DNA from 3 places in the Nocardioides pakistanensis genome. Region 3 is predicted to be linked to each of the others. Evidence: predicted binding sites of a transcription regulator. Region 3 holds the regulator's gene; each other region holds the start of a gene.
What was found. The regulator LexA, encoded in region 3, represses DNA repair genes until DNA is damaged. The targets are predictions, from matches to a motif close to TCGAACANNTGTTCGA.
Positions count from the first base shown of each region.

Region 1: the regulator LexA is predicted to act here: its motif matches at 2,127-2,142, upstream of ACYVIH_RS11890 (alpha-ketoglutarate-dependent dioxygenase AlkB).
Region 2: the regulator LexA is predicted to act here: its motif matches at 1,536-1,551, upstream of ruvC (crossover junction endodeoxyribonuclease RuvC).

Region 1 is NZ_BAAGUV010000025.1:122,934-126,954, forward strand. Features, by position in the region: gene groL (chaperonin GroEL) at 1-668, shown strand, start outside; gene ACYVIH_RS11885 (DUF6281 family protein) at 878-1,363, opposite strand; gene ACYVIH_RS11890 (alpha-ketoglutarate-dependent dioxygenase AlkB) at 1,463-2,107, opposite strand; gene ACYVIH_RS11895 (ABC transporter ATP-binding protein) at 2,351-3,100, shown strand; gene ACYVIH_RS11900 (ABC transporter permease) at 3,100-4,021, shown strand, end outside.
Region 2 is NZ_BAAGUV010000070.1:56,482-60,502, forward strand. Features, by position in the region: gene ACYVIH_RS20355 (DUF6891 domain-containing protein) at 1-57, shown strand, start outside; gene pdxT (pyridoxal 5'-phosphate synthase glutaminase subunit PdxT) at 54-689, shown strand; gene ACYVIH_RS20365 (YebC/PmpR family DNA-binding transcriptional regulator) at 702-1,469, shown strand; gene ruvC (crossover junction endodeoxyribonuclease RuvC) at 1,621-2,103, shown strand; gene ruvA (Holliday junction branch migration protein RuvA) at 2,100-2,711, shown strand; gene ruvB (Holliday junction branch migration DNA helicase RuvB) at 2,716-3,837, shown strand; gene yajC (preprotein translocase subunit YajC) at 3,914-4,021, shown strand, end outside.
Region 3 is NZ_BAAGUV010000056.1:21,352-25,372, forward strand. Features, by position in the region: gene ACYVIH_RS17595 (lysoplasmalogenase) at 1-203, shown strand, start outside; gene ACYVIH_RS17600 (LysM peptidoglycan-binding domain-containing protein) at 330-686, opposite strand; gene ACYVIH_RS17605 (SDR family oxidoreductase) at 958-1,767, opposite strand; gene lexA (transcriptional repressor LexA) at 1,886-2,578, shown strand; gene ACYVIH_RS17615 (metallophosphoesterase family protein) at 2,640-3,365, opposite strand; gene ACYVIH_RS17620 (alkaline phosphatase D family protein) at 3,518-4,021, shown strand, end outside.

The sequences.
Region 1 (4,021 bases), on a different contig from region 3:
AGGTCGTCGTGACCAAGGACGAGACCACCATCGTCGAGGGCGCCGGCGACGCCGACCAGATCGCCGGCCGGGTCAACCAGATCCGCGCCGAGATCGAGAAGAGCGACTCCGACTACGACCGCGAGAAGCTGCAGGAGCGCCTGGCCAAGCTGGCCGGCGGTGTCGCGGTGATCAAGGTCGGCGCGGCCACCGAGGTCGAGCTCAAGGAGCGCAAGCACCGCATCGAGGACGCCGTCCGCAACGCGAAGGCGGCCGTCGAGGAGGGCATCGTCGCCGGCGGTGGCGTGGCGCTCGTCCAGGCCAGCGACAAGGCGTTCGAGAAGCTCGAGCTCGAGGGCGACGAGGCGACCGGTGCCGCGATCGTGAAGCACGCCGCCTCCGCGCCGCTGAAGCAGATCGCGATCAACGCCGGCCTCGAGGGCGGCGTCGTGGCGGAGAAGGTGCGCGGTCTCGAGCCCGGCTTCGGTCTCAACGCCGCCACCGGCGAGTACGTCGACATGATCGCCGAGGGCATCCTCGACCCGGCCAAGGTGACCCGCTCGGCGCTGCAGAACGCCGCGTCGATCGCCGCGCTGTTCCTCACCACCGAGGCCGTCGTGGCCGACAAGCCCGAGAAGGCTCCGGCCATGCCGGGTGCCGACGGTGGTATGGGCGGCATGGACTTCTGAGTCCGGCACCACCAGCACCACTGCGAAGGGCCCCGGGATCTCCCGGGGCCCTTCCGCGTCTCCGGCCGGCGTGAGGCCCGGGCACTCGACTGTCACAACGGTTCACCTGACCGGTTGTGACAGCCGTTCTGCACCATGGCACGTCACAACCGTTCAGCTGAAGGATTGTGGCGTGGAACCTCGGAACAGTACGAGGTCCAGGCGGTCTCTCAGTCCAGGCCCAGCGCGGCGGCGACGTCCGCCGGTAGGGGCGCGGCGTCGGCGAGCCCCGGGGCGTGGCTCCGGGCGACGTAGACCCACAGCCCGTCGGGGCCCTCGGAAAGCACGGCATAACGCGGGTCGACGCCCTGCACCGCGAACGCCTCCACCGGCATCGCCTCCGCCTCGGACTCCTCGCCCCCGCCGGTGTCGTCGCACGGGGGCAGCTCGGCTCCCTCGAGCGCGGCGCCGGGCGAGACCTCACCGGCGTCGACCTGCAGGTAGAGGGTGTCCTCGTAGCTGACCGCCGCGACGCACGAGGCGGCCGCCCCACCCGCGGCCCGCCCCTCGCCGGACCCGCCGGCTCCGGCGTCGGCCGGGTCCGCTCCCTGGGTCTCGGGCTCGTCGTCGGGCGCGCATCCGGTCAGGGCCAGCGTTCCGGCGACCGAGAGCACGATCAAGGTGCGGGTGAGGCGGGTCGTGGGGCGTCGGGACATCGTGGGTCTCCTCGGGTCGTCGTTGGCGGTTCGACGCCGCGGAGGACGATCCGGTTCCCGCCGTGCTCGACGCCGAGGCCGAGGCGCCCGACGCCGCTGCTACCGGACCCCGTGCGGCCGGAACTGGATGCTGATCCGGGGCCCGACCGGGCGGGTCGTCTTCGGGACGGCGTGCTCCCAGGTGCGCTGGCACGACCCGCCCATCACCAGCAGGTCGCCGTGGCCGACGACGAACGAGATCGTTGACCCACCGCCGCGCGGACGCAGCAGCAGTCGACGGGCCTCGCCGAACGACACGATCGCGACCATGGTGTCCTCGGTGCGGCTGCGCCCGATCGTGTCGCCGTGCCAGGCGACCGAGTCGCGCCCGTCGCGGTAGTAGCAGAACCCGGCCGTGGTGAACGGCTCGCCGAGCTCGGTGCCGTAGTGGGCGCTCAGCCGGTCGCGGGCCTCGGCGACCAGCGGGTCGGGGAGCGGCTCGCCGTGGCCGTAGAACTTGAGCAGTCGCGGCACATCGACCACCCGGTCGTACATCTGCCGGCGCTCGGCGTGCCACGGCACGTCGTACAGCAGCCGCCGGAAGAGGTCGTCGGCGCCGGTGACCCACGCGGGGCGTACGTCGACCCATGCCCCGCGGCTCAGCGGGGTGCGCCGCACGGTCTCGCCGAGCTCGCCCAGAGCCGGTCCACCCGACGGTGCCTCCACGAGCTCGTCGAACAGGGAGGCCTGGAAGTCCACGGTCATGCCGTCAGAGTACGACGATTCGAACACATGTTCTAGTGCGGCGGGGCCGACTCGACGTGCACTCACGAACACCACCGACCGGGTCCACGCGCAGACCCCGTCCCGCCCCCGGGCGAGTGCACGTCCGTTCGGCCCCGGAGAGCGACGGGGTCAGGGGTCAGGGTCGGCTCAGGGGCAGGTCCGGGGCACAACGGTGGTCCTGCCGGTGCCGCGACGACGGCCCCCGCTCCTACGTTGACGGCCATGACTGCTGCACGCATCCACAACCTCACCAAGACCTACGGCGACGGCCCGACCGCCGTACGCGCCCTCGACGGCGTGACGCTCGACCTGCACGACGCGGAGTTCACCGCCGTCATGGGCCCGTCGGGCTCGGGCAAGTCCACGCTCATGCACTGCGCCGCCGGCCTCGACCGCGCCGACAGCGGCTCGGTGCTGATCGGCGACACCGACCTCGCGACCCTGGACGACAAGGGCCTCACCCGGCTGCGGCGGGACCGGGTCGGGTTCGTCTTCCAGGCGTTCAACCTCGTGCCGACCCTGACCGCGGAGGAGAACATCGTGCTCCCGCTGTCGGTGGCCGGCCGCCGTCCCGAACCCGAGTGGTACGACGTCGTGGTGGCCGCCGTGGGTCTGGGGTCGCGTCTCGGGCACCGGCCCCACGAGCTCTCCGGCGGCCAGCAGCAGCGGGTCGCCGTGGCCCGGGCGCTGGTGAGCCGACCGAACGTGGTGTTCGCCGACGAGCCGACCGGCAACCTGGACTCGCGCTCGGGCGCCGAGGTGCTCGGCCTGCTGCGCCGCTCGGTCGACGAGTTCGGCCAGACCGTGGTCATGGTGACCCACGACCCGGTCGCGGCGTCCTACACCGACCGGGTGGTCTTCCTCGCCGACGGCCGCGTCGTCGACGAGCTCCGCAAGCCCACCCGCGAGCAGGTGCTCGAGACCATGGCCGGCCTCGACGCCCGCGTGCCCGAGCAGGCGGTGGCCCGCTGATGTGGAAGGCAGCCCTCAAGAGCCTGCTCGGCCGCAAGCTGCGGCTGATGCTGAGCACCACCGCGATCGTGCTCGGCGTCGCGTTCGTCGCCGGCACGTTCGTGTTCACCGACACCCTCAGCCGCAGCTTCAACGGCATCTTCGCCTCGACCGTCGGTGACGTCGTGGTGCGTCCGGCCGGCGGTGTGGGCGACGACATCTCGCCGACGTCGAAGAGCGTCCCCGCCGACGTCGTCGACGACCTCGTGCAGGTCGACGGCGCGGCCCGCGCCGACGGCAACGTCACCACGTTCGGGGTCTTCGCGGTCGGTGAGGACGGCAAGGTCGTCGGCGGCCAGGGCGCCCCCGGTCTCGGCGGCAACCTGACCGACGCCCCGGCCGGCCACGGGATCGAGGGGCTCGAGGTGGTCGAGGGCGAGCAGCCCGACCGGCCCGACGAGGTCGCGATCGACCGGCGCACCGTCGAGCAGGCGGGCTACGAGCTCGGCGACGAGGTGCACCTGGTGACCTCCGGCGCCGAGCCGGTGCTGCGGCCGACCCTCGTCGGGATCGTCGACTTCGCCGAGGGCGGGTCGCTCGGCGGCGCCTCGATGACGGTGTTCGAGGAGGAGACCGCCCAGGACCTGTTCATGCAGGGTCGCGACGCCTACACCGACGTCTGGGTCACCGCCGAGGACGGCGTGAGCCAGACCGAGCTCCGCGACGCCGTGCGCGAGGTGCTGCCGGCCGGCCTGGAGGCGGTCACCGGTGACCAGGCCGCCGAGGACGCCGGGGGCGACCTCACCGAGGCGATCGGCTTCATCACGACCTTCCTGCTGGTCTTCGCCGGCATCGCGCTGGTCGTGGGCAGCTTCCTGATCGTGAACACGTTCTCGATCCTGGTCGCCCAGCGCAGCCGGGAGCTGGCCCTGCTCCGTGCGC
Region 2 (4,021 bases), on a different contig from region 3:
TTCGACGAGGGCCGGGTCGAGGTCACCGCCTTCTGGCAGCGGCGGCCGGTCGCGTGAGCGGGCCCCTGATCGGCGTGCTCGCGCTCCAGGGCGACGTGCGCGAGCACCGCGAGATGCTCGAACGGGCCGGTGCGCGGACCACCGCGGTACGCCGGCCCACGGAGCTCGTCGGGCTCGACGGCATCGTCCTGCCCGGAGGCGAGTCCACGACGATGTACAAGCTGGCGCGGACCTTCGAGCTGTTCGGGCCGTTGCAGGAGGCGATCCGGGCCGGGCTGCCGGCGTACGGAACCTGTGCGGGCATGATCATGCTGGCCGACCACATCGAGAACGGCATCGCCGGCCAGGAGACCATCGGCGGGCTCGACATCGTCGTGCGGCGCAACGCCTTCGGCCGGCAGGTCGACTCCTTCGAGGCCGAGGTGGACGTGACCGGCCTGGACGCCCCGTTCCACGCGGTGTTCATCCGCGCGCCCTGGGTGGAGAAGGTGGGCCAGGGCGTGGAGGTCGTCGCGCGCGTCTCCTCCGGCGAGGCAGTCGGTAGGATCGTCGCCGTTCGACAGGCGAACCTGCTCGCCACGTCGTTCCACCCCGAGATCACCGGGGACCACAGAATGCACGCGCTGTTCGTCGACATGGTCGAGTCCCGGCTCGCCGCGTCGGACGGTGGGACCGACAACCGGAAGTAGGGGCAACACCTCATGTCTGGCCACTCCAAATGGGCGACCACCAAGCACAAGAAGGCGGTCATCGACGCCCGTCGAGGCAAGCTGTTCGCCAAGCTGATCAAGAACATCGAGGTCGCCGCGCGGATGGGCGGGGGAGACCCTGCGGGCAACCCGACGCTCTACGACGCCATCCAGAAGGCCAAGAAGTCCTCGGTCCCCAACGACAACATCGACCGCGCGGTCAAGCGCGGCTCGGGTGCTGAGGCCGGCGGGGCCGACTACCAGACGATCATGTACGAGGGCTACGGCCCCAACGGTGTCGCGCTGCTCATCGAGTGCCTGACCGACAACAAGAACCGCGCCGCGATGGAGGTCCGCACCGCGATCTCCCGCAACGGCGGCAACCTCGCCGACCCCGGCTCGGTCTCCTACATGTTCAACCGCAAGGGCGTCGTGATCGTCGCCAAGGAGCAGGACGGCAAGAGCGTCGGGGAGGATGACGTCCTCGAGGCGACCCTCGACGCCGGTGCCGAGGAGGTCAACGACATCGGGGACTCGTTCGAGGTGATCAGCGAGGCCACCGACCTGGTCGCGGTCCGCACCGCGCTCCAGGCCGCCGGCATCGACTACGACTCCGCGGAGGCGTCGTTCGTGCCGTCGATGAGCGTCGAGGTCGACCTCGAGGGTGCCAAGAAGGTGATCCGCCTGGTCGAGGCGCTCGAGGACCTCGACGACGTGCAGAACGTGTTCGGCAACCAGGAGATCCCCGACGACGTGATGGCCGCCCTCGACGAGGAGTGACGCCGCCGCCGTGGCTCCCGGAGTGTCGCGGGAGCTCTTCGGGGCAGCCGTCGGTTAGCGTGGTGTCCGAACATGTGTTCGGACACCACCGACCAGGAAGGGGCCCCACGTGCGCGTCCTCGGGATCGACCCGGGCCTCACCCGGTGCGGGATGGGAGTCGTCGAGGGGTCGGTGGGCCGGCCGCTGTCGCTGGTCGACGTCAACGTGCTGCGCACCTCGTCCTCGGAGCCGGTGCCGGTCCGGCTGGTGACCATCGAGAAGGGCGTGGACGCCTGGATCGAGGAGTACGCCCCGGACGCCGTGGCGATCGAGCGGGTCTTCGCCCGCTCCGACGTGAGCACGATCATGGGCACCGCCCAGGCCAGTGGGATCGCGATGGTCTGTGCGGCGCGCAGGGGGCTGCCCGTCGTGCTCCACACCCCCAGCGAGGTCAAGGCGGCGGTGACCGGGAGCGGCCGGGCCGACAAGGCGCAGGTGACCGCGATGGTGGCCCGCATCCTGCGGCTGCCGTCGCCGCCGAAGCCGGCGGACGCGGCGGACGCGCTCGCGCTGGCCATCTGTCACATCTGGCGCGGTGGGGCGCAGCAGAGGATCGAGGCGGCGGTCGCCGCTGCCGGGAAGGGAACACGATGATCGCCTTCGTCCGCGGGACCGTCGCCAGCGTCTCGCTGACCTCCGCCGTGGTCGAGGTCGGCGGGGTCGGGCTGGAGCTGAACTGCACCCCGAGCACCATCGCCACGCTGCGCACCGGCACCGAGGCCACGCTGCCGACCAGCATGATCGTGCGCGAGGACTCGATGACGCTGTTCGGCTTCCTCGACGAGGACGAGAAGACGCTGTTCGAGATGCTGCTGACAGCCAGCGGCGTGGGCCCCAAGCTGGCGCAGGCGATGCTCGCGGTGCTCTCGCCCGACGACCTGCGGCGCGCGGTGAGCACCGAGGACATCAAGGCGCTGACGAGGGTGCCCGGGATCGGCCAGAAGGGTGCCCAGCGGATCGTGCTCGAGCTCAAGGACCGGATCGGCGCGCCCACCGGCGTCTCGATGCCGCGCGCTGCCTCCGCGTCCGCGCCGGCGGCGGCCTGGCGCGACCAGGTCCACGCCGGCCTCGTCAGCCTCGGCTGGTCGGCCAAGGAGGCCGAGAAGGCCGTCGACGCGGTCACCCCTCAGGCCGACGGCATGGCCGAGCCCGATGTCGCCGCGCTGCTCCGGGCGGCGTTGCGCACGCTGAGCAAGGCGTGAGCCGATGAGTGAGAGCAGCCGCCGGATCACCGAGCGCGAGTACGACGAGGCCGAGCTGTCCTACGTCGAGAGCCGATCGCTGGTCACCGCCGAGGCCGAGGGCGACGAGCGAGCGGTCGAGGCGGCGCTGCGGCCCCGCACGCTCGACGAGGTGATCGGTCAGGAGCGGGTGCGCGAGCAGCTGTCGCTGGTGCTCCAGGCCGCCCGCGCGAGGCAGGCGGCGCCCGATCACGTGCTGCTCGCCGGTCCGCCCGGCCTCGGCAAGACCACCCTGGCGATGATCATCGCCGCCGAGATGTCGGCGCCGCTGCGTCTCACCTCCGGTCCGGCGATCACCCACGCCGGCGACCTCGCCGCGATCCTCTCGGGGATGAACGAAGGCGACGTGCTCTTCGTCGACGAGATCCACCGGATGTCGCGGCCGGCGGAGGAGATGCTCTACATGGCCATGGAGGACTTCCGGGTCGACGTCGTGATCGGCAAGGGCCCGGGCGCGACCGCGATCCCGCTGGAGATCCCGCCGTTCACCCTCGTCGGAGCCACGACACGCGCAGGTCTGCTGCCCAGCCCGCTGCGCGACCGGTTCGGGTTCACCGCGCACCTGGAGTTCTACGAGGCGGCCGACCTCGAGCTCATCGTGCGCCGCTCGGCGGGGCTGCTCGGGGTCGAGCTCACCGACGACGGCGCCGGCGAGATCGCCTCGCGGTCCCGGGGCACCCCCCGAATCGCGAACCGGCTGCTGCGCCGGGTCCGCGACTTCGCCCAGGTGCGCGCCGACGGCACCGTGACCCTCGACGTCGCCCATCGGGCGCTGGACCTCTACGAGGTCGACCAGTCCGGCCTCGACCGGCTCGACCGCTCCGTCCTCGACGCCCTCTGCCGGCGGTTCGGCGGCGGCCCTGTCGGCGTCAGCACGCTGGCGGTCGCCGTGGGCGAGGAGCGCGAGACGGTCGAGGAGGTCGCCGAGCCGTTCCTCGTGCGGATGGGGATGCTGGCGCGCACCCCCCGCGGTCGCGTCGCCACCCCGGCCGGGTGGGAGCACCTCGGCCTGCCGGTCCCCGCGGACGCCGCGTTCGGTCTCGGTGCCGGCGGAGCGGTCCAGCCGGACCTGTTCGGCGACGAGTAGCCCCCGCAGCTAGACTCGACCGCCGACCGTCGTACGGTCCGAGACGTCGCCACCAACCGCTGCTGAGGAGCCACTGTTGTCCGAGGAAACGCTGGGGACCCTTCTCCCGCTTCTGCTGATCGTCCTGGCGTTCTGGTTCCTGGTGATCCGTCCCGCGCGGCGCCGGCAGCAGGAGATGACCCGG
Region 3 (4,021 bases):
TGCTCCGCGGCTCCATGTCTCCCACGGCCCGGCGCAAGATCATGGCCGGGACGTCGCTGTTCCTGCTCTCCGACAGCCTGCTCGGGGTCCAGGAGTTCCTCCGGCGTGACCCGTCGCCGGCCCTGGAGTCGGCGGTGATGGCCACCTACACCGCCGGCCAGTGGTTGATCGCCGACGGAGCCGTCGCCGCCGCAGAGAGCTGAGCGGCAGAGAGGTGACCGGCAGGGAGCCTGAACAGTCGACGAGGGCGGAGCCAGCGCTGGCAGCTCCGCCCTCGTCCTTCCCCTCGAAGCCGGCCACGGGTCGAAGGAAGCCGGCAACAAGTCATCTCAGCCCAGCGGGACGGCCAGCTCCTGCCCTCGCTGCAGGCTCGCGCTGGGGAGCGCGTTGAGCTCCTGGATGTGGTGGATCATCTCGCGCACCTCGCCCGGCTCGGCGATCTCGCTGGCGATGCCCCAGAGGGTGTCACCCTCCCCCACCACGACGGTGCGGGTCTCGACCGGCGCTCCGGCCTCACCGGTGGCAGCGGAGTGACCACCGAAGACGGTCAGTGCCACGAACGCCAGCCCCACGAACAGCATCAGCAGGACGAGCCGGCCGCGTCGGGTCAGCCGCACGTTCGGCGTACGCCGAACCGAACGGGGACCGGTGAAGCCGAAGTCGTGTGCCGCAACGATGGCGCTCATGGGTGAGACCTCCTGGGAGTTGCCGTGCCGTACGTCCATGAACAGAGGTCTATCGGTGACCGCCGACAGTTTTCGGCGGGCGCCTCTCGAAACCCTGTTCGATCGAACACGTGTACGAACATAGGGCCAGGCAGAAGGCTGTGCAAGAGACACGCCGAACATGTGTTCGACCGAACCCGAGTCGCGGGAGCCCTGCGCGGGGCGATCTCCCTCCCCGTGCCGGGCCGCCACGGTCAGAGGGAATCCGGCATCCCTTGGCGAACGCCGCCGTTCAGCGCGGCCGGCCGCGGCGCATCGCGCGGCGACCGTCCCACAGGAAGATGTTCAGACCCTTCATGGACACCGAGGGCGTCACGGAGGTGAACCGCATCAGGCCGGCCCGCCAGCCGGGCACCGAGCGGACGACGCGGTTGGTGCCGACCAGGCCCACGGCCGCCTCTGCGACCTCGTCCACGCCGAGCAGGGCACCGCCGGAGTGGACCAGCGCCTTGGCCATGCCGTCCGCCTTCATCGCCTCCACCATCGCGGTGGCCACCCCGTCTGGACACAGTGCATGGACCCTGATGTTGTCGGGCGTCTCGACGTGGACCGACTGGGTCAGCGACACGACGGCGGCCTTGGTCGCGGCGTACACCGACAGACCGGGGACCGGTCCGTGCGCGGACAGGGAGGCGGTGTTCACGATGTCGCCGCCGCGCGAGCCGAAGGCGTCGACCGCCGCGCGCATCCCCCAGGCGACGCCGAGGAGGTTGACGTGCACCAGCTGCTCGACCGAGGCGGAGGAGAGCTCCATGAGCGCCCCGTCGTTGCCGACACCGGCGTTGTTGAACCAGACCGCGAGCGGACCGTGCTGCAACGCCTCCTCGGCGACCGCGCGGTGTGACGCCTCGTCGCGGACGTCCTGCTGGAGACCGGCGACCGCGCCGATCTCCTCGGCGGTACGACGGGCAGCCGCACCGTCGATGTCGGTGATCAGCACGTGATGGCCGCGGGCCACCATGCGCTCGGCGATACCGCGGCCGATGCCGCGCGCTCCGCCCGTGACGACGACGGAGGTACCAAGGGAGGGGGACTGTGTCATGGAGGAACTCAACCAGACACGCCCATTCGAACAGGTGTTTGAAGCGGCACCGATTCAGGTCTACCTTGTGAACAGGCCAGGCGCGACGACGGCGCGGCACTCGAGAAGGGCATGGACGATGGCATCAGGCAAGGGCAGAGCAGTCTCCGAGCTCCCCGACGGACCCCCTGACGCCTCCGGCCTGACCCCGCGACAGCAGCGGGTGCTCGAGGTGATCCGCGAGTCGATCGAGGCCCGTGGCTACCCGCCGAGCATGCGCGAGATCGGCGAGCGGGTCGGCCTGACCAGCTCCTCCTCCGTCGCCCACCAGCTGCGGACGCTCGAGGAGAAGGGTTTCCTCAAGCGCGACCCCAACCGTCCCCGCGCGATGCAGGTCTTCTCCCCCGGCGAGGTCGTCGAGTCCGCCACCGGCGACGCCGGAGTCAGCCCGATGCCGGCCGCCACCTACGTGCCGATGGTCGGCCGGATCGCCGCCGGTGGTCCGATCCTGGCCGAGGAGCGGGTGGAGGACGTGTTCCCGCTGCCCAAGACCCTCGTCGGCGAGGGCACCCTGTTCCTGCTCGAGGTAGTCGGCGACTCGATGATCGACGCGGCGATCTGCAGCGGCGACTACGTCGTGGTGCGGCAGCAGCCCACCGCGGAGAACGGCGAGATCGTCGCGGCGATGCTCGACGGCGAGGCCACCGTCAAGACCTTCCAGCGCAAGGACGGCAAGGTCTGGCTGCTCCCCCACAACGAGGCCTACGACCCGATCGACGGCACCCACGCCACCATCCTCGGCAAGGTCACCGCGGTCCTGCGCAGGGTCTGACCCGTACGATCCGCTGCGTCTGAGGGGTCGGACGCCGCCGCGTCTGGACGCCCGGAGCGCGTCAGTCGAGCTCGACGAACAACAGCGGCCCGCGGTCGTAACGGCCGCCGTCGATGTCGAGCACCAGCCCGTCGGCGTACAGCAGTGGCTGCGTGACCCGTGACGACGGCTCGTCGAGCAACGAGCCGATGATCGTGTGGCCGTGCACGATCTGCTGGCCGCCGTACCTGGTGAGCAGGCCGCGCGCGACCTCCCTGCCGTCGCCGCCGGCGAACTCGTAGCGGCGGGTGAGCAGCGCCCACACCTGCCAATGCGCCTCGAGGTCGTCCGGGTCGGACAGCAGGTCGCGCACGGTCTCGTTGACCTCCTCCACGCTGCCGCCCCAGGTCGTGATCGCCGTGGTGTCGGAGTGCATCAGCAGATAGCTCCTGGCACCGCCGAGCACGGGCAGCGAGGCGAGCCAGGCGATGTGCTCCTCACGCAAGCGCGCCTGGTCCTCCGCCAGTCCTCCGTTGGCCCGCCAGGACGCGGAGAACTGCGACCCGGGGAAGCGGTACCGGCCGACGGCGAGGATCTCGTGGTTGCCCATCAGCACGTGCACCCGGCCGGGAGCCTCGCGCTGCAGCCGCATCACCGCCTCGACGACGCCGAAGCCGTCGGGACCGCGGTCGAGCAGGTCACCGAGGATCCACAGCTCGTCGTCGGCGCCGAACCCGAGCCGGTCCAGCCCCCGCAGGAAGTCGTCGCGATGGCCGTGCACGTCGCTGACCACGTAGAGAGACCCCATCGCCCCATCCTTGCAGGGAGTCACGCGCGCCGACCGCATCACCGCCGGGCCTGGGGTGACCCGGCTCACGTCGAGACCGCGCAACAGCTGAACGAACGGTGAACAGTCGCTACCTCACGTCACCGATCCGGCACAGCGTCGTTGGATGCAGCGTGACCAACATCGAGCTCGACCGCCGCTCCCTCCTCGTCGCCGGCGCCGCCACCACCGGAGCCGCCGCCCTCGGGGTCGCCATCGCCGAGGAGGCCGAGGCCGCCCCGAACCGGTACTTCCGCCACGGCGTGGCCTCGGGGGACCCGTACCCGACCAGCGTGATCCTGTGGACCCGGGTCACCCCGACCCCGCAGGCAACCGCCGGCTCGGGCAAGGGGCCGCGGGTCGTCGTACGGTGGCAGGTCGCCATGGACCGCCGGTTCCGCCACGTGGTCGCGAAGGGCGCGTTCACGACCAGCGCGAAGCGCGACCACACCGTGAAGCTCGAGGCCACCGGCCTCCGTCCGCGTACCACGTACTACTACCGGTTCCTCTACAAGGGCGTGGCCAGCCCGGTCGGCCAGACCCGCACCGCGCCGGCCCCGAACGCGGACCCGCGCAACCTGCGCTTCGGTGTGGCCTCCTGCTCCAACCTGCCCGCGGGGTACTTCTCGGCCTACCGC